DNA from 2 places in the Arthrobacter sp. MDB1-55 genome. Region 1 is predicted to be linked to the other one. Evidence: predicted binding sites of a transcription regulator. Region 1 holds the regulator's gene; the other holds the start of a gene.
The links. The regulator HspR, encoded in region 1, represses chaperone genes until heat shock. The targets are predictions, from matches to a motif close to AAGTTGAGTCNNNNNGACTCAACTT.

Region 1 (14,602 bases):
CTAAGACCGGCACGGCGGAGTTCGGGACGGAAGACCCGCCGCGGACCCATGCCTGGGTGGTGGCTCTTCAGGGTGACCTGGCTGTTGCCGTGTTCGTCGAGGAAGGCGAGCGCGGATCCATTTCCGGCGGGCCGCTCATGGAGGAGTTCCTGCGCGGGGCAGCCGGTGAATAACCGGCCGGGAACCGGTCAGTAGCGCAACTGCTGCGGGTACCGGGAGCCCGACGTCGGAACGATCTCCTTGCCCAGCGGCATCAGGGAAACCGGGATGAGCTTGATGTTCGCAATTCCCAGCGGTATGCCGATGATGCTGAGGAACATCGGGATGGACGTGAGCACATGGCCGATTGCGATCCAGATTCCAGCGACCACCAGCCAGATGACGTTGCCTACCGTGGAGAAGAAGTAGGTGCGTCCTCCCCGGTCAACCACTGACCGGCCGAAGGGCCAGAGCGCGTAGGCACCGATGCGGAACGACGCTATCCCAAAGGGGATCGTCACAATCAGCAGGCAGCACACTATGCCGGCGAGGAAATACCCGATCGCCAGCCACACCCCGCCGAATATAAGCCAAATGATGTTCAAGAGTGCAGTCATGGGTCTATTCTTCCCAACATCGGCGTCGATCGGCATGAGGGATTACCCTGACTGCATCCCGTACCGGCGCGAAGACCGGCAGGAAAGGGGACGCCATGGCCCCGCAGAACGAACACTCGATCATGCGACGCAAGTCCATCGCCCAGATGGACGACGAGGCCGAGAAGAGCGGACTGTTCAAGAGCCTCGGGCTGTGGCAGCTGACGGCCATCGGTGTCGGTGGCATCATCGGCATCGGCATCTTCACGCTTGCGGGCCTGGTTGCCAGCGGGCAGGAGGGTGGTGAGGGTGCCGGTCCCGCCGTCCTGATCTCCTTCCTCGTGGCAGGTCTTGCCAGTGCCGCAGCTGCCCTGTCCTACGCCGAATTCGCGGGGATGATTCCACGGGCGGGCTCGGCGTATACCTACGGGTACGTTGCGCTCGGTGAGATCATCGGATGGTTCATCGGGTGGGATCTGCTCCTCGAGTACATTGCGATCGTCGCGGTGGTAGCCATCGGCATCTCCGGTTACTTCACCGAATTCATGGCCGGCATTGGAATCGAAATTCCGGTGGCTATCCAGGGGACGGCAGACGTCGTCGAGGGCGGCCTGGTGAACCTGCCGGCCATCATCGTCTGCCTGTTCATCACCTTCATCCTGAGCCGTGGAACGAAGACCTTCGGCAGATTCGAGCTTGTCGCGGTGGCGATCAAGATCCTGCTGATCCTGTTCATCATCGGCCTCGGGTTCTTCTACGTCAGCGCTGACAACTACTCGCCGTTCATGCCCAACGGGTTCGGTGCGGTGTTCACCGGCGCGGCAGTAGTTTTCTTCGCGGTGTTCGGGTACGACGCCATGAGTACCGCCGCTGAGGAAGCCGAGGACGGCAAGAAACACATGCCGAAAGCGATCCTGTTGTCCCTGGCCATCGCCATGACCCTGTACGTCCTGGCTACGCTCGTGCTGACCGGGATGCAGAACTGGGAAGAGCTGGACACCAACGCGGCGTTCGCGGTCGCCTTCCAGTCGGTGGGCCTGCCGGTCATCGCCACCATCATCTCAGCCTTCGCGGTTCTCTCGATCCTGACAGTGATGCTCACCTTCCTGCTCGGCGTCACCCGTGTCTGGTTCTCCATGAGCCGGGACGGACTCCTCCCCCGCTGGTTCTCAGGCACCGACCGCCATGGCACACCGCAGCGGGTGACCTGGATCGCCGGTATTGCCTCGGCCTTCCTTGCCGGCGTCTTTCCCATCCGCCTCATCGCGGATCTGACGAACATTGGGATCCTCGCCGCGTTCGTGGTGGTGTGCGTCGCGGTGATCATCCTGCGCTACAAGCGGCCGGAACAGCCCCGGACCTTCCGACTGCCGCTGATGCCGTGGATCCCGGCCTTCGGAGTGCTCTCCTCGCTGTTCCTGATCCTCCAGCTGGAGCCGGAGACCTGGATGCGGTTCGGCGTCTGGCTCCTGATAGGCCTCGTAATCTACTTCGCCTACAGCAGGAAGAACTCGGTGATGGATCCTCGCAGCCCCCGCTACCAGGAAGTGATCCATACCGAGGAGGGCTAGACGAAGCTCCAGAAACAGCACTGCCCACCGACCGTATTCGGTCGGTGGGCAGTGCTGAGTCTGGCTTCAGTTAGCGGCCGCGCCGTTCGTTCGACGCCGGGGCGCTGGCCCTGCGGGAACCCGCTCCGCGGTTGCCGGAGGGGCGGCCCGAGGACGACGGCGCCGATGCCCGCTGGCCGGAGCTGCGCTGCCCGGAACCGGCCGGAGCCTTGCCCTGGGAGCCGCGGGTGCCGGCGGCGCTGTGCGCGGCGACGTCCCCGGAGCGTGCCCTGCGAGGGCGGCTGGTGGCTGCTGCTGCACCTTCACCGGAACGACGACGGTCGCTGTCACCACCGAAGCGAGGTGCCTGCGGCTGGTCCTTGCGGCGCTCTGCCCGGTTGCCCTGAGGCTCCGCGGCAACACGCCCGCGACCGCCACGGCCACCGCGGCCTCCGGCAGCGGGGGCAGCGCGACGGGCGCGCTTGCGCTCGGCGTTCGCTCCGGTGGAGGTGCCGCCCCCGGCGTTCTCGCGCTGTGCGAGGAGAGCCGCCCGGGTGCGGGGATCAACCTTCTCCGCTACGTCACCGATGAGCTTGCCGATCAACGGGGACGTCGCGGTGACGTTCTCGAACCCGACGTTCACGCCGGCGGCCTTCATGAGCTTCTGAACTTCGCTCTTCTGCTCGGGCAACGTGATGGTCACGACGGTGCCGTCGGAACCCGCGCGGGCCGTACGGCCGGAGCGGTGCAAATAGGCCTTGTGCTCCGTGGGAGGGTCCACGTGAACCACGAGCTCGACGTCGTCGACGTGGACACCGCGCGCGGCGACGTCGGTGGCGACGAGGACGCGCACGTCACCGGTCGAGAACTCCGCCAGGTTGCGGTCGCGGGCGTTCTGCGAGAGGTTGCCGTGAAGGTCGACGGCGGGAATTCCGGCGTCGGTCAGGGTCTTCGCGAGCTTGCGGGCATGGTGCTTGGTGCGCATGAAGAGGACGCGCTTGCCCTTGCCGGAGGCGAGCTGGACGATGAGCTGCTTCTTCTGGGTCTGATCGCCGATGAGCAGCACGTGGTGCTCCATCGTGGTGACCGATGCCTGAGGGGTGTCCACGGAGTGGGTCAGCGGATTGGACAGGTACCGCTGCACGATCTTGTCCACGCCGTTGTCCAGGGTGGCGGAGAACAGCATGCGCTGCCCCTCGGTGGGTGTGGTGTCGAGAATGCGCTTCACCACGGGCAGGAAGCCGAGATCCGCCATGTGGTCGGCCTCGTCGAGCACAGTGATCTCGACCGATTCGAGGGTCACCAGCTTCTGGCGCATCAGGTCTTCAAGACGGCCCGGGCAGGCGATGACAATATCGACGCCGGCGCGCAGCGCCTTCTCCTGGCGTGCCTGGGATACACCGCCGTAGATGACGGTGGTGTTGAGGCCGAGTTCAGCGGCCAGCGGCTCTACGGTGGCATTGATCTGCGTTGCGAGTTCACGCGTCGGAGCAAGGACGAGAGCCAGCGGGCGGCCGGGCTTGCGGCGGTAGGCGGCTTCACGCTCGGCGAGGCGGGCCACCATCGGCAGGGTGAACGCAAGCGTCTTGCCGGAGCCGGTACGGCCGCGGCCAAGCACGTCCCGACCCGCGAGGGTGTCAGGAAGGGTCTTGACCTGGATGGGGAACGGTTCGGTGATTCCCTGGTTGGTGAGGGAACGGACCAACGCTGTGGGCACGCCAAGCGCAGCAAAGGTAGTCATGTAAAGTACACGAACTTTCTTCTCATCTTCCCTGCGCATCGGTTGATGCCCAGAGTCCGCCGAAGGAAAGTCAGACAGTGTCAACCGCTCTCACGATCATGGGAGATAGCGCGGGACAAAAGAATGCGTTCATCGACGCAGGCTGCGGCGGAAGCCTTCCGGAGGAAGAGGCACCATGTGCCGCAAGCAAGTGCCTCAAGTCTAGCAGTGGTCCGGTTGCGCTCCTGACGCCCGTTCGTGAGGATGGGGTGAGTGTGAGCAAGCCCACCATGCGAGCTGCACCAAAACCCCGCACCCCAGGAGAAGCCATGTCCACCGCCGCCGCCATCCGCTCGCACGCCGCAGACATTTCCGAGGAGGTCACGGAGTTACGCCACAAGCTCCACCAGGAGCCGGAGATCGGCCTGCACCTCCCCCGTACCCAGGAAAAGGTGCTGGAGGCCCTCGACGGGCTTCCCTACGAAGTGAGCGTCGGCAAGGACACGACGTCGGTGACCGCAGTACTGCGCGGAACGGCGCCGTCCTCCGCAGCCCGCAAGCCCGTAGTTCTCCTGCGCGGCGACATGGACGCGCTGCCGGTTCAGGAGCAGACCGGCGTCGACTACTCGTCTCGAATTGACGGTGCCATGCATGCCTGCGGCCATGACCTGCACACGGCGATGCTCGCCGGGGCCGCCCGGCTCCTGGCTAACCGGCGGGACCAGCTGGCAGGCGACGTCGTACTGATGTTCCAGCCCGGCGAGGAAGGGTTTGACGGTGCGGGGGTGATGATCCGTGAAGGTGTCCTGGAGGCCGCCGGGCGGCGGCCGGATGCGGCATACGGAATCCACGTTGTGTCCTCGATGCTGCCGAACGGGCTTTTCGCCAGCCGGCCGGGCACACTGATGTCCGCCTCCGACGCCCTGTACATCACAGTTCACGGCGCGGGCGGCCACGGTTCCGCTCCCCACCGCGCGAAGGACCCCGTGACCGTGGCCGCGGAGATCGTGACGAGCCTGCAGACGATGATCACGCGGCAGTTCGATATGTTCGACCCTGTGGTGCTGACAGTAGGGCTCCTGCAGGCGGGCACCAAGCGCAACATCATTCCCGAATCGGCGCGCATCGAAGCTACGATCCGCACATTCTCGGAACAGAACCGGGACCTCATGCGCACAGCGATTCCCCGCCTGGTCAATGGCATCGCGGAAGCGCACGGCCTGTACGCGACGGTCGACTATGAGACGGAGTATCCGCTGACCGTCACCGACGAGGGTGAAACGTCCAACCTTGAGAAGAACGTGCATGAGCTGTTCGGCGATGAGCGGTACACCCGGATGGTGAACCCGCTCAGCGGCTCAGAAGACTTCTCGAGGGTCCTGGCGGCCGTGCCCGGAAGCTTCGTGTTCCTCTCGGCGGTGAAACCCGGTGTTGATCCGGCGGGGACGGCGTTCAACCACTCCCCCTATGCCGCCTTCGACGACAGCATCCTCGCTGACGGCACGGCCCTCTACACGCAGCTGGCGGTTGCCCGGATCGCGGAGCTGGCCGCCGCCTCAGCCTGACCGGTCAGGAACCGGCTTGGCGGGCCTCGCTACGCTTGTAGAGATGAGTACGCAGCCTGAATCCCAGCCCTTCCCTGCCCAGCCCGTATCGTTCGTTCGCCGCGGCTCACGCCTGCAGGGCCGCCGTCGTGATGCGTGGGCGGAATTGTCCGAGGGCCTGGTGGTGGAGGTCCCGCGCAACTCCGCGGCCGACACGTCAGTGGACCCAACCTGGGAATACGACGCCGCCGCCTCCTTTGGGCGGGATGCGCCGCTTGTCGTCGAGGTGGGCTCTGGCCTGGGTGAGGCCGTGGCGCATGCCGCCGCCGAGCGGCCGGAACACAACTTCCTTGCCCTCGAGGTCTACAAGCCGGGGCTGGCTCAGACCCTGCTCCGCATCGATCAGCGCGGGCTCACGAACGTCCGGGTTGCGCAGGTGAACGCCGCAGAAGCACTGGCCACGATGATCCGCTCCGCCTCGGTCGCTGAGCTGTGGGTCTTCTTCCCTGACCCGTGGCACAAGACGCGTCACCACAAACGGCGCCTGGTGAAGGATTCCTTCATTGAGCTCGCCGGCCGGGTCCTGGTGCCCGGCGGCCTCCTGCGCCTCGCTACGGACTGGTCGGACTACGCGGCGCAGATGCGTGAAGCGGCTAATGCCTCGCCGTTCTTTGAGAACCTGCACGACGGCGAGCGCGCCGGTGCCGACAGTCCGCTCACCCAGGTCTGGGCCAGCGGGGTTGAGCACGAGGTCGGCGGGACCCCTCGGCGGGAGGGCCGCGAGCGGGCCGGCACCGCTTCCGTGAACGACGGCGAGGACGCACTCGGAGGCTGGGCGCCGCGCTTCGAGGGTCGCGTTCTCACGAGCTTCGAAAACAAGGCGCACGATGCCGGGCGCATGATTTTCGACCTGACCTACCGGCGCGTTTCCTAGGTCCCGCCCTCAGCCGCGGACGTCGTGCAGGTGATGGACGACGTCGTGCAGTCCATATTGTGCGAGGGTGCCGATGGTGAAGCGCGAGCCGTTGCTTCGCCGCCCCTGCCGGTTCCAGTCGGACACTGAATCGAGCAGCACGGCGTAGTCCTCGCCCGCTGCTACGAGGTCGCGTGACACTCCGGCAGGATCCTCTCCGGGGTAGTTCTTCTCGTCGGCGGTTCGGTCCTGATCCCAGTCCGCGAAGACCGGATCCTCCTGGGTCAGCATCAGTCGCGTCCTCTCAGTGAAGAGCACGTACACGTCGCGAACATGCGCGGCATATTCAAGCGCTGACCAGGTGCTCTCATCCGGACGTTCGCGGACGTCGGCCCGGTTGAGCACACTCCGCCAGCGTGGAAAGTCCTCCCGGTGCTGTTGCGCGATACTCTCCGGCGGGTGTACAGCGGGGTCGAAGCCGCATTCGTCGCAAGCCCGCTCGAGGACCCACGTCCAGTCTTTGGTGTCAGGTTGAATCGCCATGGGTGGAAGCGTATCCGTGCAGGTGCAGGTTTGACACCCGATGACCTACGAGCCCACTGACTATTGCCACAAAGCAGTTTGTGGTGCAAAGTGGTTTGCATGAACTCCTCCGAGAAAGAGACCGTGGAAAGCCCCGAGCCCTTCGACGGCGACCGGCCACTGGACCTGAATGCCGCCCTGAGTGTTGTTGCTGCCGCAGAGAAGCGCGCACGCCGCGAGCTGCGTGCCGATGGAACGTGGCTGTACCTTTTATGGGCCCTCGCCTGGCTCCTGGGTTATGGCTTACTTCACGGTTCCCAGAAGGGCTGGCTTCCTCTGCAACCCGAGACCGCGCTCCTGGTTTTCGGTGTGCTGATCGCCCTCGGCGTTATATCCACCGTGGTGGTCTTCGCCCGACAGAGCCGCGGCATCCGCGGGCACTCAACCTTCACAGGCGGGTTCTACGCGGTGTCCTGGGCACTCGGGTTCACTGTCCTGAGCGCGCTGGGCGGTGCGATCGCTGCCGCAGTGGATGACTTCTGGCTCCGCGGCATGCTCATCAACGGCATCGCAATCCTGATCGTCGGCCTGCTGTACATCACCGGCGGAACCACCTTCAACGACGTCGTCCAGGTTGTGATGGGGATCTGGTTCCTCGTGGTGGATCTCGCCGCCATCTTCGCAGGCCCGGACCACTTCCTCACCGTGTTCTTCATCCTTGGTTCCGGCGGCTTCTTTGTCGGCGCGGCCTTCGAGGCACTCCGGCAACGGCGGAGGTTCTCCCATGCCTGAGCTTGACCCCGTGATCCATGCCGAATCGAGGCTGCGCGCCATCGCCACTCTGAATGAAGTCGGCGAGCGCGACCGGATCGCCTTCACCAAACTGCAGAAGATACTCGAGATGACCGCAGGCAACCTCTCGACGCACCTGCGCAAGCTTGAAGACGCCGGTTACGTCACCGTCTCGAAGACCATCGAGGGGCGGACGCCCGCCACCTACGTCGCCATCACACCGGAAGGGAAGGCTGCTTACGCCGCCTACCGGAAAGCCTTACACGAGATGCTTACCATCGAGCTGACGGAGAAACCATGACTTCCCCTGCCATCACTGTGTCCCCACGGGGCACGACGACGGCGCTCGCCTCCGCTGATGCTGTCACGAAGACCTTCGGAACGACCCCCGCCCTCACGGGCGTCTCACTGCAGATCAACGCCGGAGAATCAGTCGGCCTGCTTGGTCCGAACGGTGCCGGCAAATCCACACTGATCGGTCTGCTCTCGGGCCTTCGGCGACCGGATTCGGGATCGGTCCGTCTGTTCGGCGGGGACCCTGCCCACCCGCGCACCAGACTGCGACTCGGGATGACGCCCCAGGCGACGGCAGTTCCCCAGAACCTGACCGTCGGCGAAGCCGTACGGTTCGTCGCCGCACACTATCCCGATGCGGTCTCCAGCAACGAACTCCTGGCCGACTTCGGACTCGCGTCCATAGAACGCAAGCAGTGCGGCGGCCTTTCGGGCGGGCAGCAGCGGCGCCTGCTGGTGGCCCTCGCCCTGGTGGGCCGACCGGAACTGGTGATCCTGGATGAGCCCACCACCGGGCTCGACGTGGACGCCCGCGAAACCCTGTGGGCGCAGTTGCGTCAGTACCGTCGCTCCGGCGGTACCCTGCTCATCACGAGCCACTATCTGGAGGAGATCCAGGCGCTCGCCAACCGCGTGGTGGTCATCGACCGCGGCACGATCATCGCCGACGGGACCGTGGACGAAATCCGAGGCACAGTCTCCGTGAGCAAGGTTTCCTTCCGGACGAAACTGCCGCCGTCGTCGTTCAGCTCTATTGCCCACACCGTGGAGGTGACAACAGCGGACAACGGGCGCATCACTCTCGTCACCCACAATGCGGACGCCACCGTGCGCGAACTCGTGCTGCGGGACCTGCCGTTCGAACAGCTCGAAGTCCACGCAGCCACCCTCGAGGAAGCCTTCCGCGCCATCACCGCCAAGGAGCAGCCATGAGCACCACCGCCGCCAACCCGCCCTCGCAATTCTCGCTGATCCGCACCCATACCAAGGCGCAATTCCTGGAACAGTTCCGCATCCCGGTGGCCGTGATCGCCGCGGTGGTCTTCCCGGCGTTGGTCCTGGTGTTCTTCGTGGTGCCGCAATCGTCAGTGACGGAGAATCCCGGCGCTTCGCTGTCCGCCATCGCGCAGCTGTCGGTTTTCGGCGTCATGAGCGCCTACCTGTTCAACTACGGGGTGGGCGTGGCTGAGGACCGCGCCAACCCATGGAGCACCTACGTCCGATCCCTGCCTGCCGGACCGCTGCCCGGAATACTGGCGAGGGCAGCCGGTGCAATGCTGTTCGGCGTCATGTCCCTGATTCCGGTCCTGGTCATCGGAGCCACCCTGACCAGCGCCCTCGAGTCGTTCACCGGTGGGGACCTTGCCTGGTGGCGCATCCCGTTCGCTGTCGCCGTCTGGCTGTTGTCCGGACTGCCCTTCCTGGCCCTTGGGCTTCTGATCGGGTACCTGTGCACTTCCAAGGTGGCCGTGGCTGTGACCCAGGTTGTCTTCTTCCCCCTGGCTTTCGCCGGCGGAATGATGCTTCCGCCGGCGGCGTTCCCTGAGTGGCTGGACACCTTCTCGCTGTTCCTGCCTTCGCGGGCGGCGCGTGACCTGGCCGTCTTTGCCCTCACGGGCGAGGGACTGGAGGCGACGACGCTCGTATGCCTGCTGACGTGGACCTTCACCCTTGGCGCCGCTGCCCTGTGGGCAGCCCGGCGGGATCAGGGCCGTCGGTTCCGCTGAGCAGCGGCAGGAGGATGCCCGCTGCCAGGCACGTGGAGCGGGGCACCGTTCTCACACGAACGACGATGCCGGCAGGTCCTGTTCCCCGGCGGTGATTGCGTCGACGATGCGGCAGGCGACCGCGTCCGGATCCTTACCCTGGGGCAAACGCGGAGCCTGGCGTAACCCACGAAGTTGGTCAGGAGCAGTTCGTCCAGGGTGTCATCGTCGAGCTCTGAAGCGGGGCCGAACGCCACCACATCCGCCGAGCAGACGAGCCCATCCAGCATGCTGTCGCCCAGCGCGTCGATGATGCTGCCCGGCCCTGCCGGCGCGGTGAGGTCCGCTGGAAATGCACCTGCTTCCAACTCGGCTGCCAACGAATCGAGCTTGCCTCGGTCGCGTCCGCTGAGCGTCAGACGCGCACCCCGCGAGCTCAGCTCGCGGGCTATGCGCGAACCGAGCTGGCCGGTGGCACCGACCACCAGGAAGTGTTTGCCGACAAGAACGCTACCGCTGCTCTGTTCCATGCCCAGAGCCTAACAACCGGCTCCGACAAGTCCCGCGGAGGGCGCCGGCAGTACGCCCTTCAGGGCCTACCGCGGTCGGTCCGGCCCTTCAGCTGCCGGAGTTGCTGCTCGGTAGCGTCGCGTGCCTCGAGTTCTTCGAATGCCCGCTCGAGGTTCGGTGACGAGGGATCCGACCACGCAAGCTCTTCCTGTGCTGCCTGAAGATGCCGCAGACGCCGGGCTTCCTGTTCCGCTTCGCGGGCGGCGCGAGCAGTTTCTGCACTGCTGCCCGCAGAGGCTGAAACTGCACCCTGGACTTCCAGGGCTGCCTGGGTAGCCCCTTGCTGCGCCCTCAGTGATTCGAATCGGACCGCATTCTCGTGCAGCGAGGTTTCCAGACGGTACAGATCGGCCTCGAGCGAGCGGAACTGGCGGTCGACGTCGTCTCGCTGTTGGGTCAGCGTATCGAGCCTCTTCTGCACCTCCAGCGCCCGGCGCAGGGCTGCACGCGCAGCGTCGTCGTTCGAGTTCGCAACCGCGCGCTCTGCCTCACGGTTGCAGGCGTCGAGGTCTGCGGCCGCCTGCCGGGTCAGGGTCTCCACCCGGTGCCGGACGGCGGCGAGGTCCGCTACGCTGCGACGTGCCCGGTCGAGGTTTTCCTCCTGCTGCCGCTGCGACTGCCCGAGCGTGGCGATTGGGTCGACGGGTTCCTGCGCATTACGGCGTGAGGAAATGATGCGTGAGATGCGGCGTCGGACGGACACGTCGGCTATGCCCGCCGGGTGCCGGTGCCGTACGCGGCGTTCCAGGTTTTCAGCGCGCCGATCTCCATGGTGAGCCGCGACGTGGCGCGGTCAAGCTGCCTGCTGCCCGAGACCTGGTGAACCTCCAGGAGCGTGCGGCGCAGCTGTGCTGACAAATCGCAGAGGGAATCCACCTCGGATCCGATGCTGCGGGCGAGTTCCTCCCGCAGGACCCTGTTGGGTTCGCGCTCGGCAAGGGCGATCCGTTCACCGAGTACCGCCTCAGCGCGCGTGAGGTCTTCGGCGGTTGCGGCGAGGGCACCGGCGGGGGACCCCTGGGCGATAGCGGCTGAGAGGGACCGGCGGGTGGCGTCGGTTGAGCGCTCAAGCTGAAGGCGGTACCTCGCGAGTTCCCGGGAAGACGCGTCCGTGGAGAAGGACCGAATGCGGCTGCTCCCCCTCTGGATCCGGCGGCGGAGGATTCCTGAGCGTCGGATGCGGCGAACAATCAACCAGGTACCGGTTGCCGCGCCGATCGCCAGTACGCCCAGGACTGCTCCGCCGAACAGGAGGAGCTGGAGTACACCCTCCAGCAGGACTTCCGCGGCGTCAGCGAACTCTGATTCAGGCATGTATACAAGTGTGCCGTGGATTTGGACGTTGCGCCATGTGAGGAGCCCTCAGCGGGAGGGGTCTCCGCGCCAGATCATCAGCGCCTGGCTGCGCGGGCGGGGGCGCTGCCCCCGGGCGAGGGTGACGACGTCGCCCGCCAGCCCTGCAGCGAAGACGCGGCTGGTTTCCGCTTTACGGCGCTGTGACAGCTCCTCAGTGAGTTCACTGACCCGGTGTTGTAGGGCCATCACCTGATTCTCGAGTTCGAGGATGCGCCGGATTCCTTCCAGGGAGACACCCTCCTGGGAAAGACGCTGGACCTCGCGCAGGACGTTGACGTCACGCTGGGAGTACCGGCGGGCCCGTCCCGGTGCCCTGCTGGGAGTGACGAGGCCCAGCCGGTCGTACTGACGCAGAGTTTGGGGATGCATGTCTGCCAACTCTGCGGCAACAGAGATGACGTAGATCGGCATATTCATATCAACAGACATTGGTGTCGCTCCCCTCTGCTGCCTAGATTTCCCACACCCTAAAGCCGTGCCTTCTCGGCAAGGTTGTTCCGCGGATCGGCGTCCTTCGTGGCGTTCGCGAAGGCTTCCACAGCGGCCTCTGCCTCCTTGTTCAGGTTCTGGGGAACGACGACGTCGATGGTCACCAGCAGGTCACCGGTTGCCTTGGACGTCTTCACCCCTCTGCCCTTAACGCGCAGGGTCCGACCGGAAGGTGTGCCCGCGGGTATTTTGACCTTCACCGTTTCCCCGTCGAGCGTGGGCACCTCCACCTGCGCTCCGAGGGTTGCCTCGGGGAAGGTGACCGGCACGTGCACCCGGATGTTGTCGCCGTCGCGCTGGAAGAACGGGTGCGGCTTCACGTTCACCGTGACCATCAGGTCGCCGTTGCCCGCCGGCCCGGTCTGTCCCTTCCCGCGGACCCGGACCTTCTGGCCGTCCCGAATGCCGGCAGGCACGCGAACATCGATCACCTCGCCGGACGGTTCCCGCAGGCCGATGGTGGTCCCCCGGATGGATCCCGCGAAGGAGATGGTGGTGCTGGCGGTACGGTCCGCGCCCTTGCGGGGCGGTGCCTGGTACCCGGGGAACCCGCCGCCCGACGAATAGCCGCCGCCGAACAGATCGGCGAATTCCGGAGGCAGGTTGCTGCCGCCGCCGAAACCGCCGCGTTGACGGCCGGCTGTTTGCCCGAAGAGGTTGCCGAACATGTCGTCGAACCCGGCGCCGCCGCCCGGTCCGCCCGGTCCACCCGCAGTGAAGCGGGCTCCACTGCCCATCGCCCGGATGGCGTCGTACTGCTGACGTTCCTCCGGGTCGGACAGCACCGAATAGGCCTCCGAGATGTCCTTGAACATCTTGTCCGAGCCGCCCGTGCTCTGGTTCTGATCGGGGTGGTGCTTTCGCGCGAGCTTCCGGTAGGCCTTCTTGATGTCGGCGTCGGAGGCGTCCTTGGGCACACCAAGGATCTTGTAGAAGTCCTTGTCGACCCAATCCTGACTAGCCATCTGACCCCTCCTCTCTATAACTCTTCGTGTTGTCGGGTGGGGACGAAGGGAGCCCCCGAACGGCGGCAACGAAATTCCGAGACTCGCAGAGCTCGCTTCGGAATATTAAAGCCGCCTTCCTCGGGGACTCCCTCCGTCCGGTCTGACTACTCCGGTACCGCGACGATCACCTGGGCGGCCCGCAGGACTCGCTCGTCCTTCTTGTAGCCTGCGCGCAGGATCTGGCTGACGCTGTCGAACTGCACGTCCGCGCTCGGCTGCTGAATGAGTGCCTCATGGATGTTCGGGTCGAACTCCACTCCGGTCTCATCGATGCGGGACAGGCCGTAGGTCTTCAGGGCGTTCTCCAGTTTGGTGGAGATCGCGGCGAAGGGCCCGTCTGCGAGGTCACCGTGCTGGCGCGCGGCGTCGATGTCGTCCAGAACCGGCATGAGCGAGTTCAGTACCCCGATCACTGCCATATCCCGGGCGACGTCGCGATCCCGCTCCACGCGCTTGCGGTAGTTGACGTACTCGGCCTGAAGGCGGAGGAGGTCGTTCCGAAGCTCTGCCTCGACGTCGGTGGAAGGCGTGGAGATCTCTTCCCCGCCGCCGGCCTCGTTGAGGATCGCCTCTGCCTGGGCCAGTGCATCAGCACCGGCGTCGGGACCATCCGCAGCCATCCCAGGGGCGCCTGCATCAGCGCTTCCTGAGCCGGGCTCCTGCCCGGCACCCGCAGAGGGTGCCTGGTCAGGAGAGCCCGAACCGGAATTGTCCTGCTGCCCACGGACCTTCCCAGTTTCCGGGTCGATCTTCCGGTTATCGCGGAAGCTGACTGGTTCTGAGTGCTCTTCTTCGTTTCCGTGGTGCGGCATGGCTACTTCTTCTCGTCTTCGTCGACAACCTCGGCGTCGACGATGTCGTCGTCGTCCGCCTTGGTCCCGTTCTCGCTGGGCTCACCGGCACCGGCAGCACCGGGACCGGAGGCGCCCTCCTGCTGGGCCTGGGCGTAGATGGCTTCACCGAGCTTGGTCTGCGAGGTCTGCAGCTTCTCGAAGGCGGCCTTCACCTCATCATCGTTGTCCTGGGACTCGAGGGCCTTCTTCAGGGCGTCGACGTCGGCCTGAACCTCGGTCTTGACTTCCTCCGGCAGCTTGTCCGAGTTGTCGTCGATGAGCTTGCCTACCGAGTAGGCCAGCTGCTCGGCAGAGTTGCGGACATCGGCTGCCTCGCGGCGCTTCTTGTCCTCGGCTGCGTGCTCCTCGGCTTCGCGGACCATGCGGTCGATGTCTTCCTTCGACAGCGCGGTTCCGCCCGTGATGGTCATGGACTGTTCGGTTCCGGTGCCCTTGTCCTTGGCGGACACGTGCACGATGCCGTTGGCGTCGATGTCGAAGGTGACCTCGACCTGAGGAACGCCGCGGGGTGCCGGTGCAATACCGGTGAGCTCGAACGTGCCCAGCGGCTTGTTGTCACGGGTGAACTCACGCTCGCCCTGGAACACCTGGATGGCAACCGAGGGCTGGTTGTCATCGGCGGTGGTGAAGGTTTCACTGCGCTTGGTGGGGATGGCCGTGTTGCGCTCGATGAGCTTGGTCATCACGCCGCCCTTGGTCTCGATGCCCAG
Region 2 (14,602 bases), on a different contig from region 1:
GCCAGGTCGACGGCAAGTATTGCCCCCGCCGGCCAGCCCCGTGCAGGAGTGCGGTTGGGTGCCGGAACCTGGCGTCCGGCCGGTCGGTTGTAACCGGCCAGAAGCTCGCCGGTATCCGCCCGGACAAGCCCTACCCTCAACGGCAACCCGGCGGTACCGGGCGTGAATGCGGGAGTGCTCCACCATCCGCTGTAGAGGGTCCGCAGAGGAAACACGTCTCCCGGTTCCACCGCGACCGGCAGGGGTTGGAAGTAGGGCGGGGAGGCAACCTCGGAACTGCAGCCGGGAAGAACGACGACGGCGAGCAGCACCGCTAGGCCCCCCTGTCGCGTCGGTCGCACGATTGACCACCTCCGTGCGACCAACGCTAGACCCCGTGATCCAACCCCTCAAGGGCCGGTGGGCTTGAAACTGCTCCGTCCTGATCTGAGGACAACAACTAAGTATGCTGTCTGAAGTTGGAGGACCCATTCGGGAAGGATTTCGGACATGACGGCTGCGCTACTGGTCATCGACATGCAGAACGCATTCTTTGAGGACGAGACCCTCGGGAAGCAGAAAGAACCGCTGGTTCGGGCGTGCAACGCAGCCATCGCGGATGCTCGTGGAGCCGGTACGCCCGTGTATGTGATCCGGACCGAGCACCAGCGGGATAAATCGACCTGGACGTTGAGCATGCTCGACGACGACCAGGGTTTCCTCTTCAGCGGGACGGAGCAAGCCGAACCGGTCGAGGGATTGCAGATTGAGGGGCTTCCAGAGATGGTCAAGACCCGCGACAGCGCATTCTTCGGAACGGATTTACTGCAGCGTCTACGGAACTTGAGCGTGGATACCGTTGTGCTTGCGGGGGTGGCAACGCATAACTGTGTGGCTCAGACTGCGGCGGATGCCTACGCCAATAACTTGCGGGTGGTGTACGCCGAGGACGCTATCGCCTCAACCAACGAGGAGTATGCGCAGAACGTCTTGGGCGTGCTGACTGATGAATACCGCCAGCGGCTCATGGGCGCGGAGGCGGTCAAGCAATTGTTCCTGGACCGTGCCGGTTATACGGCGTGATCAGAAAGCGACGCTGTAACCATCCTCCCGGTGGAAGAGTCGTCGCCCGGCCCCATCATCCATGCGCACCCAGACCACTGACGCGTCCTCGGCGCGGTCCTCGAGGACACCCGTGACCTGATGCCCTGAGGTAGATCGCAGGGTAATCCGCTGACCGCGCTTGAGGGCGGAGAAGTCAGTCAGGGAGGCAGGTTCAATGCTCATGGAGGACCTTTCAACGTGTGATTACCGCCACAGTAAGGTGTCTGTCTGAATGTTCGGTGAACGAAAACTGGGTGAATCCCTAACAGCTGGGGAAAGAGTCATTCCCAACCTCAGACGGAGGTTTATCGAAAAGTTAACTAAGCTTGCTTTCTATTTGCGCGGTACTGTGGGATTCTTTGAATACCAGTGGCGGGAAATGCTGTTCATCAACTCGCGAGATCACAGGTCGGCGCCCCGCCCCGCCGGCAACTAGAGGGGATAGTTCAATGGCATCGACACACTCACCGGGCTCGGGCGTCGGGACCCGTACCAATATTCAAAAGGCTGCGCTCGCTGTTGGAGTTGTTTTCCTGCTCGTCGGCATACTGGGCTTCATTCCCGGGATAACCAGCGGCATGGACGAGCTTGCCTTCGCGGGCTCTGAGTCGAACGCGTTACTGCTCGGCATCTTCCAGGTCTCTATCCTGCACAACATCGTGCATCTTCTGTTCGGGATAGCAGGCATAGTGATGGCGAAGACCGCCACCGGAGCCTATAACTTCCTCCTTTGGGGAGGCGTAATCTACGCCGTTCTGTTCATCTACGGCCTCATCATTCCGCAGGATTCGGCGGCCAACTTCGTTCCCGTGAATGCGGCCGACAACATTCTGCACCTTGTCCTCGCTATCGCGATGATCGCCCTTGCGCTCGCGCTGCGGGACAAGCACCGTACAGCCGGGGCGCGGTAACCCTTCCCGGCATAGAAACTGATCAACTGAAAACAGAACGACGACGGCGGGTCGCAACCCGCCGTCGTCGTTCTGTGCGTTGTGGTCCGCGACAGGAGGGGTTTAGGCCTCCACTGCCTTGTCGCCTCGGACCGGCTGCGCGTCCTCGCCGGAGACAATCTCGATCTTGCGAGGCTTTGCGCGCTCGCTGACCGGAATGGTGACACTGAGGACACCGTTCTCATACCGGGCAGAGATGGCGTCAATGTCGATGCCTTGGCCGAGGTTGAGCTGGCGGAGGAAGGATCCGCTTTCACGCTCGCGGGTAAGCCACTTGACCCCCTCGGCATTGCGCAGGGTGCGCTCCGCGCGGATGGTCAGGAGCTGGCCGTCCACGTCGATGTCGACAGAGCCCGGGTCAATGCCCGGAAGGTCAGCGTTCAAGATGTAGTGGTCACCCTCGCGATAGAGGTCCATGGGCATCAGGCGCAGGCCTTGGCGGGGATCCAGAAGTGCGCCGGCCATACGGTCCAGTTCGCGGAATGGGTCGAATTTCATAGCCATGGTGGTTCACTCCCTGTGTGGTCTAGCTGTTACGAGTTGAGTCGTGTTCGCTCAACCCAGTCATTAAATTAGCACTCGAACCTTGAGAGTGCTAACACTTTTTGTTCGCCCACAACGAACGCTCACAGACACCAAAAAGCCCGCCCCGATGGAGCGGGACGGGCTTCGAACGGTGCCTGCGCGGGGCCTCGATCCCCGGGCCTTCCGCGTGTGAAGCGGATGCTCTACCAGACTGAGCTACACAGGCAAATAGTTCCCCGTTAGTTTAGGGCATCCACAGACGGATCACGCAAATGCGGGAAGCGGTAGATATCCAGGCTGCTACTAAGTAGCCTGACTAATCCGGGCTGTTCCAGCTGAAGCCCCGCCTCTGAAAGCCAGCGAAGGAGTTGTCATGAACGATCAGGACATTTTGGCGCGTATCCAGGCGCTTGTGGAGGAAGAACACACCCTGCGGGACGCCGCTCCGGGCGAGGGCGACCAGGGCGGTGACCGCCAAAGCCGGCTGCGGCGGGTGGAGGAACAACTGGACCAATGCTGGGACCTGCTCCGTCAACGCCGCGCCAAGGAAGACGCAGGGGAAAGCCCCCAGGAGGCAGAGGCCAGGCCTATTGATCAAGTCGAGGGGTACCGCCAGTAGCTCAGCCCGTCCATGACACGGGCGGCGACGAACACGGTGTACAAAGACCGAAAGGAACCCATGGATAATCTCAAGGCTTTTGCGCTGATCTGCACTCTGACACCATCGCCGGCGGACTCGAGCAGCGACCTCATGGCGAACCGTATCCTCGGGAAGCTGGAGGAGCAGGGGGTAACGACATCGTCGGCCAGGGTAGTGGACTACAACGTGGCGCCCGGCGTCGAAACCGACATGGGCAACGGGGACCAGTGGCCGCAGCTACGGCAGCAGATCCTCGATGCGGACATTTTCCTCCTTAGCGCCCCGATCTGGGTGGGACACATGAGCAGCCTCGGTCAGCGGGTGTTCGAACGGTTGGATGCCGACATCTCCTCCACGGATGATGCGGGCAGACCGATCATGTACGACAAGGTGGCCCTGACGGCCGTCGTCGGAAATGAAGACGGCGCTCACCACGTCACCGCCGAGATGCACCAGGGGCTGAACGACATCGGGTTCACCGTCCCCGCACAGGGCGGCGTGTACTGGGTGGGCGAGGCGATGCAGACGGTGGACTTCAAGGATTTGGACGAAATGCCCGACGTGGTCGCGTCGACCATCTCAGCGATGACGGCGAACGCAGTGCACCTCGCGAAGTCGTTGAAGGTGGCGTCCTACCCCGCCCCGTAAGCCCTAGCTCAAGTGAGTTCGCAGGGAGCACCCTGGCAGAGGGTGCTCCCTGCGAACTCACGAATCCTTCAAGGGAAAAAGGTAAGCGCTTGAGCGAGCACAAGAATGATGGCGACGCGCGGCGGAGCGAACTCGGCAGCACTGCCGGGCCGGTGGAGGATGAGATCGAGAAGTCGTTCGACCGCACCGTTGACGAGGGTGCCCAGCGGTTGCATCGAACGTTCGCCGACGTCCTCATCACCGGACTGTTTGGTGGTTTCGAGATCGGAATCGGCGTCCTGGCGTACTTGGCAGTGCTCCATGAAACCGGGAACCATTTACTGGCAGGACTGGCTTTCAGTGCCGGACTCATAGCGCTGCTGCTCGCGAAGAGCGAATTGTTCACCGAGGGTTTCCTCGTTCCGATCGCTGCAGTAACAGCCAAGCAGGCCACACTCGGGCAACTGGGCAAGTTGTGGGCCGGCACGCTGGCCGCCAATCTCGTCGGCGGGTGGATTTTCATGATGCTCGTGGTGACGGCTTTCCCGCAGTGGACAGGGACCATCACAAGCTCCGCTGAACACTACGTCCACGCCGACCTGAGCTGGCAGACGATATGTCTCGCAGTGCTGGGAGGAAGCACGATCACGCTGATGACGCGGATGCAGCATGGAACCGAGGCAATGAGCGGCAAGCTCGCGGCAGCGGTCGTCGGCGGTTTTCTGCTGTCAGGTCTGCAGCTCTTCCATTCAATCCTCGACTCGCTGCTGATTTTCGGCGCCATCCAGGTGGGCGCCGAGATCAGTTACCTGGATTGGCTGGGCTGGTTCAGCTACACAGTGGTGTTCAATATCGCCGGCGGGATTCTGCTGGTGACGGCGCTGCGGCTGGTGCGCGACCGAAAGCTCGTGGAGCGCGAACGGAAAGAGGCGCCCGTGGATCCCACTACTGCCTCCAGCTAGCTCTTCCGGGCCAGCCAGCCGAGTGTCAGGCTGCCCATGGTCCTGCGGAAGCCGCTCTCGCCTCGCGTCACCTCAAGCGCTGCCCATACCATCAGGCAGGCTGTGCTCGCGGCGGCGAGTGCCTTCCGGTTTTTCTCCTCCAGCGCCATCATGGATGCCACGCCAAGCATTGCCCACCCGACGATGGGCGCGTTCGGCTTCTGCGCGATTGTCTGCTGCCCCAGGTCGTTCCGGATGAATCCCATCATGCGCCTTTCTTCGAGGTGGCTTTCGCGGTTTTCTTCGTTCCCGCCGCGCTCTTCTTCTCGCGGTTTTTCTCCACGCTGCGGCGGAGCGCTTCCATAAGATCGAGGACGTTGCCGCCCTCCTGGTCGCCCGTCTCTCCGAACGTCTCGTCGGTGTCCAGCGCCTCGCCCTTCTCGAGTTTCGCTTCGATCAGCGTGCGGAGCTGCTCCTGGTAGTCGTCCTTGAAGTTCTCGGGATCGAAGTCGGAGGAGAAGGATTCCACCAGTGCCGCGGACATTTCCTTCTCCTTGGCGGAAATACGAACCTTCTCATCGAGGGAGGGGAAGGTGGCTTCGCGGACCTCGTCCTGCCAGAGGAGCGTCTGAATCATGAGTACATCCCCGCGGACGCGCAGGGCGGCCAGCCGCGACTTCTGCCGAAGCGAGAACTGGACGATCGCGGTGCGGTCCGTCTCCTCCAGGGTCCGACGAAGCAGTACGTAGGCTTTGGTGGACTTCGAATCGGGCTCCAGGTAGTAGGCGCGGTCGAACATGATCGGGTCGATCTGGTCGCTCGGAACGAACTCGACCACCTCGATCTCCCGGCTCTTCTCTACCGGGAGCGAAGCGAGGTCTTCGCTGGTGAGAACGACGGTGCGCTCGCCGTCGTCGTACGCCTTGTCGATGTTCTTGTATTCGACGATCTCGCCGCAGATCTCGCACCGCCGCTGGTAGCGGATCCGGCCACCGTCCTTGTCATGCACCTGGTGAAGGCTGATGTCATGGTCTTCGGTGGCGCTGTAAACCTTCACGGGCACGTTGACCAGCCCAAACGCTACTGCGCCTTTCCAGATCGCTCTCATGTTCCTAGTGAACCAGTGTTGCCCGTGCCGGTCTACGATTGCTTAGGTGAACTCCGAACCGATGGTTACCAAGACGCTCGCCGATGGAGAACCCGCCCTCTGGTTCGAGATGCGCTTCAATGCGCCGGCCAGGGTGCTGTGGAAGCACCTCACTGATCCCGAGAAGCTCAAGTACTGGTTTCCATGCGAGCTGGACATCCTGCCGCGTCCCGGTGCCGTGGTCACCTTCAAGTTCCCGGGCCAGAAAGCCATGGAAGGGACAGTTCTGGAGGCAGAGAAGCCGCGGCTGCTCGCCTATACGTGGGATGAGGAAGTCCTGCGCTGGGAAATCGAGGACGACGACGGCGGCAGCCTCCTCACGCTGACCAACACCGTCCAGGAGGGCCAGGATATCGCCCGCTCGGCGGCAGGCTGGCACCTGACCCTCATGGGCCTCGACGACTTCCTGAACGAACGCCCGCTCGGACAGGATCCGGCACTGTGGGACCAGTACGTGGCCCGGTATGAGGCGGAGCTCGGCGACTGAATCGGATGTCCGCGCTGCCGACCGCACTGGCGTAATCGGCGCATCCCTACAAGACTGGGGAAATGGCTCCAGGCAGCGCGCAGCAGACGGTTACCGTCGGTGGACGCCGCCTGAAGCTGACCAGCCTGGACCGGGTGATGTATCCCGCGACGGGCACCACCAAGGCCGATGTCCTTGCCTACTACGCTGCCGTCGCTGACTGCCTCATCCCACACGCCCGTAACCGGCCGGTGACGCGCAAACGGTGGGTCAACGGCGTCGGCACCGAAGAAAAACCAGGCGAGGTGTTCTTCCAGAAGAACCTCGACAAATCCGCGCCGTCGTGGATTGAGCGCCACGGTATCGAGCACAGCGATCACACCAACGTCTACCCTTTGCTCAATGACCTCGCGACGCTGACCTGGCTGGGGCAGATCTCAGCCCTTGAGATTCACGTGCCGCAGTGGCAGTTCGGTCCCAATGGAGAGGTAAGCAACCCGGACCGAATGGTCCTCGACCTTGACCCGGGACCGGGCGCAACGCTGCTTGAATGCGCCGAAGTAGCCCGGCTGGCCCGCGAGATCCTGAACGACATGGGCCTGGACCCGAGGCCGGTAACCAGCGGATCGAAGGGGATCCACCTGTATGCCCCGCTGGACCGGAAGCAGACTTCGGACCAGGTGTCCGCCGTCGCGAAGGAATTGGCGCGCATCCTGGAGGCCGACCACCCGGACCTGGTGGTCAGCGACATGAAAAAGTCGCTGCGCGGGGGCAAGGTGCTGCTGGACTGGAGCCAGAACAACCGCAACAAGACCACCATCACGCCATATTCACTCCGCGGGAAAGCGCATCCGATGGTTGCGGCGCCGCGAACCTGGGAGGAGCTCGACGATCCGGATCTTGACCACCTCAACTATGAGCAGGTGATTGAGCGGATCACCGAGTACGGCGATTTGCTCGGGGACATGGACCGGGATGGCGCAGAAGACAACGGAGGCCCCGACAACGACGACGGCGGCCCGGACCGCCTGCACACCTACCGCTCCATGCGGGATGCCTCCAAAACACCGGAGCCCGTTCCGGACACGGTGGGCGAGCCGGGCGGCAACAGCTTCGTCATTCAGGAACACCACGCGCGGCGCCTCCACTACGACTTCCGACTGGAGCGCGACGGCGTACTGGTCTCCTGGGCCATCCCCAAGGGACCGCCCACCTCCACGGGGGAAAACCACCTCGCTGTCCAGACCGAGGACCACCCGCTCGACTACGGCTCGTTTGAGGGCACCATCCCCAGGGGCGAATACGGGGCCGGCGAGGTGTACATCTGGGACTCCGGCACGTATGAGGCGGAGAAGTGGCGGCCGGGCAAGGAGGTCATCTGTACGCTGCAGGGCCGTGAGGATGGGGGCCTCGCCAGAGGCGGCAACGCAGTGCGCAGATTCGCCCTGATTCATACCGGCGGGCCCACCGACGCGGCCGAGAAGAACTGGCTGATCCACCTGATGAAGGAACAGCCCGGCCAGCCCTCACCTCCCGCCTTCAGGCCGCGCACCACCGAAGAACTTCCCACGCTGAGACCTATGTTGGCCACAACGGGAAATCCCGGGCTGCTGCGCTCGGAAGACGGCTGGGCCTTCGAGATGAAGTGGGACGGTATCCGGGCTGTCGCGACGGTCACCCCGGAGGGAACCCGGCTCCTGAGCCGCAACGGCAACGACCTGACCAAGGCGTATCCCGAGCTTGCTGACCTCGGCAGCTACGTTAACGGTGAGCAGGCGGTGCTGGACGGGGAGATCGTCGCGATCAATAAGGCCGGCCGCCCGGATTTCGGCCTGCTGCAGGGGCGCATGAACCTCACCAAACACTCAGACATCGAAGCGGCGCGAAGGCGCACCCCGGTCCATTTCCTGCTCTTCGACCTGCTGCATCTTGACGGAAACTCCCTGCTGGACCTCGGATACTCACAACGCCGCGAGGTACTCGAGCAGGCCGTGGACGGTCCCGAGGACGGTCACATCCAGGTACCTCCCGCCCTTGATGCGACGCTCGACGAAGCGATCGAGGCCAGCAAGGAACTGGGCCTCGAAGGCATCATGGCCAAGCGGGTCAGCAGCACCTATTCGCCGGGCCGGCGGTCCGAATCGTGGGTGAAGATCAAGCACGCGCTCACCCAGGAGGTCGTCGTCGTCGGTTGGCGTCCGGGCAAGGGCAGCCGCGCACACAAGGTCGGCTCACTGTTGGTGGCGATTCCCGACGGCGTTGACTTGAAGTACATCGGGCGCGTGGGCTCCGGGCTGACCGAGCGGGAGCTCGCGGAGATCGGTTCAAGGCTGAAGAAGATGGCCCGCAAGACGGCACCGCTCGACGATGTGCCGGCCCCCGATGCGTCCGATGCCCGCTGGGTCCGGCCGGCACTCGTAGGGGAGGTCCAGTTCAGCGAACGCACGTCCGGCGGCAAGCTGCGCCATCCGGTCTGGCGGGGGTGGCGGCCGGACAAGAAGCCGTCCGACGTCGTCGTCGACATCTGACTCCGGAATCTGACTCAACAGGAACAAGGGGAGTAGGAGCCTATGCAGTTTGAACAGCTCGACGCCTGGTGGAGGGCTGCCAACTACCTGTCGGTGGGGCAGATCTATCTGAGGGACAACCCCTTGCTGCGGCGGCCGCTACGGCGCGACGACGTCAAGGAGCGGCTGCTCGGGCACTGGGGGACCACCCCCGGCCTCAACTTCGTCTACGCGCATCTCAACCGGGCGATCGTGGAACGCCGCCAGGAGATGCTTTTCATCACCGGACCCGGCCATGGCGGTCCCGCGAACGTGGCCAACGCCTGGCTGGAAGGAACGTACACGGAAACCTACAGCCATGTGGGTCGCGATGCTGCCGGCCTGAAGGAGCTCTTCAAGCAGTTCAGCTATCCGGGCGGCATACCGTCCCATGCGGCTCCGGAAACCCCCGGCTCCATCAACGAGGGCGGCGAGCTCGGCTACTCGCTTGCCCACGCGTTCGGGGCGGTCTTCGATAACCCGAACCTGGTTGCAGCCTGTGTGATCGGCGACGGCGAAGCAGAGACGGGGCCGCTGGCGGCCAGTTGGCACTCGAACAGCTTCCTCGACGCAAAGCACGACGGCGCGGTCCTGCCGATCCTGCACCTCAACGGGTACAAGATCGCCAATCCGACGGTGCTTTCCCGAATGCCCGAGGCCCAACTCGAACACCTGATGCGGGGCTACGGCTACGAGCCCCACTTCGTCACGGTCACAGATCCGCACGCCACCGAGCAGGCGCACCACGATTTCGCCACCGCCCTCGACACCTGCCTGGAACGGATTGCAGCACTGCAGGCCGAGGCCCGAATGGAACCTCGGGGGAGTGAAGGGTACGCGCCCTGGCCCATGATCGTGCTGCGCTCGCCGAAAGGTTGGACCGGCCCCGCCACGGTGGACGGCAAGCAGGTCGAGGGAACCTGGCGGGCACATCAGGTCCCGCTGTCAGGGGTTCACGACGACGACGCGCATCTCGCGCAGCTTGAGGATTGGATGCGCTCCTACCGGCCCGAGGAGCTGTTCACGGAGGACGGCAGCCTTCGGGACGAGATCGCTGCTGGTGCTCCAGCCGGAGACCTCCGCATGAGCGCAACGCCCTATGCGAACGGCGGACGGCTGCTGCGTGACCTCCGACTGCCCGCCTATGGTGATCACGCCGTCGTCGTCGAGCGACCCGGCAAGGAAAAGGTGAGCCCCATGCTTGCCGTGGGCGGGTACCTGCGGGACATCATTCGGCTGAATCCGGAGAATTTCCGGATCTTCGGTCCGGACGAGACGGCATCTAACCGCCTGCAGGACGTCTACGAGGCCACCGGCAAGGCCTGGCAGCACCGGATTGACGACGTCGATGAGCACCTCGCGCGGTCCGGCCGCGTACTGGAGGTGCTGAGTGAGCACCTGTGCCAGGGCTGGCTGGAAGGGTACCTTCTCACAGGGCGGCACGGGGTGTTCAACTGCTACGAGGCGTTCGTGCACATTGTGGATTCGATGTTCAATCAGCATGCGAAGTGGCTCAAAGTGCACCAGGACCTGCCGTGGCGGCAACCGATCGCCTCACTGAACTACATGCTGTCCAGCCATGTCTGGCAGCAGGACCACAACGGGTTCTCGCATCAGGACCCCGGATTCATCGACCATGTGGTCAACAAGAAGGCCGACGTCATTCGGGTCTACCTGCCGCCGGACGCGAACACGATGCTCGCCGTCACGGAACACTGCCTGCAGACCAGGGACCGAGTGAACGTAATCGTCACCGGCAAGCAGCCGACCATGACGTGGCTCGGACCGGAGGATGCGCGTCTCCACGCAGAACGGGGCATCGGGGTATGGGACTTCGCGGGGAGTGAGGACCCGCGGGGCGGGGAGGATCCCGACGTCGTCCTGGGTTGTGCAGGAGATGTGCCTACCGTCGAGGTGGTGGCAGCGGCGGGTCTGCTCAAGGAGGCACTGCCCACGCTGAAGGTGCGTGTGGTGAACGTGGTGGATCTGATGCGCCTACAAGACGACGCCGAGCATCCGCACGGAATGCGGGCACGGGACTTTGACACGCTCTTCACCCGCGACCGGCCGGTGATCTTCGCCTATCACGGCTACCCCTGGCTGATTCACCGGCTGACGTACCGGCGGACCAACCACGACAACATCCACGTACGCGGCTACAAGGAGGAAGGGACTACTACCACGCCGTTCGACATGGCGATGCTGAACCAGATTGACCGGTATCAGCTGGCAATGGACGTGATCGATCGAGTGCCGTCGCTGCGCTCCACACAGGCCGGTCTCCGGCAATATCTGCAGGATGAGCGGCAGCGGGCGTGGCAGTACACGCGCGACGCCGGTAAGGACATCGCTGAGGTCACCGGCTGGCTGCTGGAGGAGGCATCGCCCGACGACGCCGGTTGAGGAGCGCCTCCCGGCGGCTCACCCTGTTGGCTGCGGCACCCAATGACGACGACGACGACGCATAGGGCTTCGGTGACGAACTTCCCCGACCGGGAAATCAACTTGAACACACAGAAATCCCAAGGTCACGCGAGTACGAATAAGTGTTATGAGCACCATTCCGGTAATTCATACAGCGAACGAGTCGACGGTCCTGGCTGCTGCCAGCCGCGCTGTCGCGGATGCACTCTCGGAGCTCGAGCAGGTCTGGCGCAACCCGCGGCCGGATGCCGTGGTTGCCGCCGCCCGACGCCAGCTTGCAGCTGCCGAGAGTTGGGCTGACGCACGGCGGGAAGGCGCCTGACCGAAGGCGCACAACGCGGGGTAAGGATCGGGTAACCCCATCGTGTAGCGTCTGTGCTGGCGGTAACCGCCGTCACATCAGTCTTATCAAAATGGGGGAACACTGTGGATATTGGCCTGTTGGTCACACTGGGGGTGATTGTCGGCGTCCTTATCGTTCTGGGTCTGGTCGCTGTGATCATCGCACGGATGGCCTTGCGGATTGCGAGTCCTGCGGAAGCGCTCATCATCACCGGCAAGGGCAACCAGGAGGGCCAACGGGTTGTCTTCGGGCGCACCTTCATCAACCCGTTCAGCCAGCGGGCCTTCTCGATCTCGCTGGCGTCGCGACAGGTCACCCTGCAGATCGAGGGCATCTCCAAGAACGGCATCAAGCTGCACCTTACCGGTGTAGCCCAGATCAAGGTCGGCGGCGACGAAGAAGCCGTCCGCCGGGCTGCGCAGCGCTTCCTCAACCAGCAGGACCAGATTGACCACTACACGCAGGAAACACTCTCGGGCTCGCTGCGTTCCATCGTCGGTACCCTCACGGTCGATTCCATCATCAAGGACCGTGCTTCCTTCGCAAAGAGCGTGAAGGAAGAGGCCGAGCACTCGATGCACAACCAGGGCCTCGTGATCGACACCTTCCAGATCCAGTCCGTCAATGACGACTCGAGCTATCTGAAAAACCTTGGGCGTCCGGAGGCTGCCCTGGCCGAGAAGCTCGCAAAAATCGCTGAAGCGAATGCCGCCCAGGAAGCCGCGGAAGCCGCGGCCATCGCGGACGAGCAGGTGGCGCTCGCAGAACAGCGCCTTGCCATCCGCCGCGCCGAGCTGAAGGAAGTTGCCGACGCCCGCCAGGCGCAGGCCGACGCCGCGGGGCCCCTCGCAGCCGCGGAGCAGAGGCAAGCGATCCTGCTCAAGGAACAGCAGGTCACCTCCCGCCAGGCAGAACTCCGCGAACGTGAACTCGACATTGAGATCCGCAAGCCGGCCGACGCCGAAAAGTACCGGGTGGAGCAGGAAGCGGCCGGCAAGCTCGAGCAGCGCAAGCGCCAGTCCGAGGCCGACCAGGTGGAGGCGGAGGTCCTGTTGACCAAGCGACGCCTCACCGCAGAGGGCGACAAGGTGGCCGCCGAGGCAGAAGCCGCCGCGAGCACAGCGCGAGGCAATGCCGCCGCAGCAGTCACGCGGGCAAACGGCGCAGCCGAAGCCGAGGTGATCAAGGTTCGTGGTGAGGCCGAAGCAGACGTGGTCCGCCAAAAGGGCATCGCCGAAGCGCAGGGCATCGAGGCGCAGGCTCGCGCGTACGAGCAATTCAACGACGCTGCGGTGCTCAACAAGGTTATGGAGATGCTGCCGCTCGTGGCACGCGAGATCGCAGCACCTATGTCCGCGATAGATAACATGACAGTGATTTCCAACGACGGCGCCAGCCAGCTCAGCAGGAACGTGAGCGGCGGTCTGCACCAGACGTTCCAGTTGTTGAAAGACACCACTGGTCTCGATGCGGTTGAGATGCTCCGCAATTGGGGGAGCAACGGCACAAAGCCCTCACCTGCCGCGCCGTCCGAACCGCATTCGTAGCGGTCTCGCGGTATCCTCTGTGCAGATGGTTTTCGGTTAACGCTCCCTCACTGAATTGGTGAGGCGCTGCCGGAGCCATCAGACACTGAGGAGGGTCAATGAAGATCGTCGTTCTCATGAAAGAGGTGCCGGACACCTACGGGGAACGCAAGCTGAATCTCGAGACGGGCCTCGCCGAGCGCAGCGACAGCGAAGCTGTGCTCGACGAGATCGGCGAGCGGGCACTTGAGTCGGCGTTGTCCCTTGCCGGCTCACTCGACAGCCCGGAGATCACGGTCGTCTCCATGACCCCTGAATCGGCGACGACGACACTGCGCAAGGCGTTGGCCATGGGTGCGGACAAGCTGGTCCACATCGCCGACGAGAAACTGGTCGGTGCCGATCTTGGTCTCACAGCTGAGGTGTTGGCTGCGGCAATCCGGCGTACCGGGTTTGACCTCGTGATTGCCGGCAACCTTTCGACCGATGGGCAGGGCGGGGTAATCCCCGCCATGCTCGCCGAGTTGCTGGGGGTGCCGCACGCAAGTTCCCTGACCTCCGTCGAGGTGTCTGCCGAGCGTTTGCACGGAACACGTGAAACGGACGGCGGGATCATGGAGGTAGCGGCGGCACTGCCGGCGGTCATCTCGATCACCGAGCGGTTCCCCGCCGGACGCTTCCCCAACTTCAAGGGCATCATGGCGGCGAAGAAGAAGCCCGTTGAGAAGCTGACCGCCGCTGACCTCGAGGTTGATCCGGAGGCGCTGGACGTCCCTCGTTCCATCATGCTTGCAGTGTCAGAGCGGCCCGCACGATCCGCCGGTATGAAGATCGTCGATGAGGGAGACGCCGGCGAGAAACTTGCCGAGTTCCTGATTCAGAACCGACTGGCCTAAGGAACGAGCATGACTACCTTTCCCGAAAACTCAATTCTTGTCCTGCTTGAGACCACCCCCTCAGGCAGGCCGGCCAGGAGCGCAGCGGGACTCCTGGGCGCCGCGGCTGAGGTCGGCACGCCCGTAGCGCTTATCGTGGCAGGACCGGACGGGGCAGCGGATATCGCTGCCGCGGCCGGTGACCTCGGTGCCGCCTATGTGCTCATTGCCCAGCCTGAGTCAGTGTCCTCCCTGCTGGCTGTGCCGACTGTCGACGCCCTCGCCGCCGCCGCAGGACTGGTTCGGCCTGACGCGATCCTGATCTCCAACTCCGTTGACGGGCGGGATGCAGCCGGACGATTCGCGGCGCGCACGCGATTTGCCCTCGCCGTCGACGCCGTGGGAGTCGGGCGGGATCCAGAGGGAATCGTTGCCCACCACTCGGTGTACGGCGGCGCCTACAGCGTCGACTGCGCGCCCACGTTCGGTGCCCCCGTCATCACTCTTCG

Region 2: the regulator HspR is predicted to act here: its motif matches at 2,571-2,595, upstream of AC5RU3_RS09305 (Hsp20/alpha crystallin family protein).

Annotation. Positions count from the first base shown of each region.
Region 1 covers NZ_JBNHID010000001.1:140,646-155,247, reverse strand. The annotation lists gene AC5RU3_RS00775 (penicillin-binding transpeptidase domain-containing protein) at 1-173, shown strand, start outside; gene AC5RU3_RS00770 (YccF domain-containing protein) at 189-596, opposite strand; gene AC5RU3_RS00765 (amino acid permease) at 692-2,146, shown strand; gene AC5RU3_RS00760 (DEAD/DEAH box helicase) at 2,217-3,866, opposite strand; gene AC5RU3_RS00755 (M20 metallopeptidase family protein) at 4,175-5,410, shown strand; gene trmB (tRNA (guanosine(46)-N7)-methyltransferase TrmB) at 5,454-6,323, shown strand; gene AC5RU3_RS00745 (DinB family protein) at 6,333-6,845, opposite strand; gene AC5RU3_RS00740 (hypothetical protein) at 6,945-7,616, shown strand; gene AC5RU3_RS00735 (transcriptional regulator) at 7,609-7,917, shown strand; gene AC5RU3_RS00730 (ABC transporter ATP-binding protein) at 7,914-8,843, shown strand; gene AC5RU3_RS00725 (ABC transporter permease) at 8,840-9,637, shown strand; gene AC5RU3_RS00720 (SDR family NAD(P)-dependent oxidoreductase) at 9,616-10,146, opposite strand; gene AC5RU3_RS00715 (PspA/IM30 family protein) at 10,206-10,889, opposite strand; gene AC5RU3_RS00710 (hypothetical protein) at 10,895-11,500, opposite strand; gene AC5RU3_RS00705 (heat shock protein transcriptional repressor HspR) at 11,549-11,971, opposite strand; gene AC5RU3_RS00700 (DnaJ C-terminal domain-containing protein) at 12,010-12,996, opposite strand; gene AC5RU3_RS00695 (nucleotide exchange factor GrpE) at 13,143-13,850, opposite strand; gene dnaK (molecular chaperone DnaK) at 13,853-14,602, opposite strand, start outside.
Region 2 covers NZ_JBNHID010000002.1:422,856-437,457, reverse strand. The annotation lists gene AC5RU3_RS09325 (hypothetical protein) at 1-341, opposite strand, end outside; gene AC5RU3_RS09320 (cysteine hydrolase family protein) at 490-1,062, shown strand; gene AC5RU3_RS09315 (hypothetical protein) at 1,063-1,266, opposite strand; gene AC5RU3_RS09310 (DUF4383 domain-containing protein) at 1,533-1,994, shown strand; gene AC5RU3_RS09305 (Hsp20/alpha crystallin family protein) at 2,097-2,537, opposite strand; tRNA gene AC5RU3_RS09300 (tRNA-Val) at 2,711-2,784, opposite strand; gene AC5RU3_RS09295 (DUF2630 family protein) at 2,932-3,177, shown strand; gene AC5RU3_RS09290 (flavodoxin family protein) at 3,238-3,846, shown strand; gene AC5RU3_RS09285 (formate/nitrite transporter family protein) at 3,936-4,787, shown strand; gene AC5RU3_RS09280 (hypothetical protein) at 4,784-5,035, opposite strand; gene ku (non-homologous end joining protein Ku) at 5,032-5,874, opposite strand; gene AC5RU3_RS09270 (SRPBCC family protein) at 5,921-6,400, shown strand; gene AC5RU3_RS09265 (ATP-dependent DNA ligase) at 6,463-8,907, shown strand; gene AC5RU3_RS09260 (phosphoketolase family protein) at 8,950-11,328, shown strand; gene AC5RU3_RS09255 (hypothetical protein) at 11,477-11,671, shown strand; gene AC5RU3_RS09250 (flotillin family protein) at 11,776-13,239, shown strand; gene AC5RU3_RS09245 (electron transfer flavoprotein subunit beta/FixA family protein) at 13,338-14,114, shown strand; gene AC5RU3_RS09240 (electron transfer flavoprotein subunit alpha/FixB family protein) at 14,124-14,602, shown strand, end outside.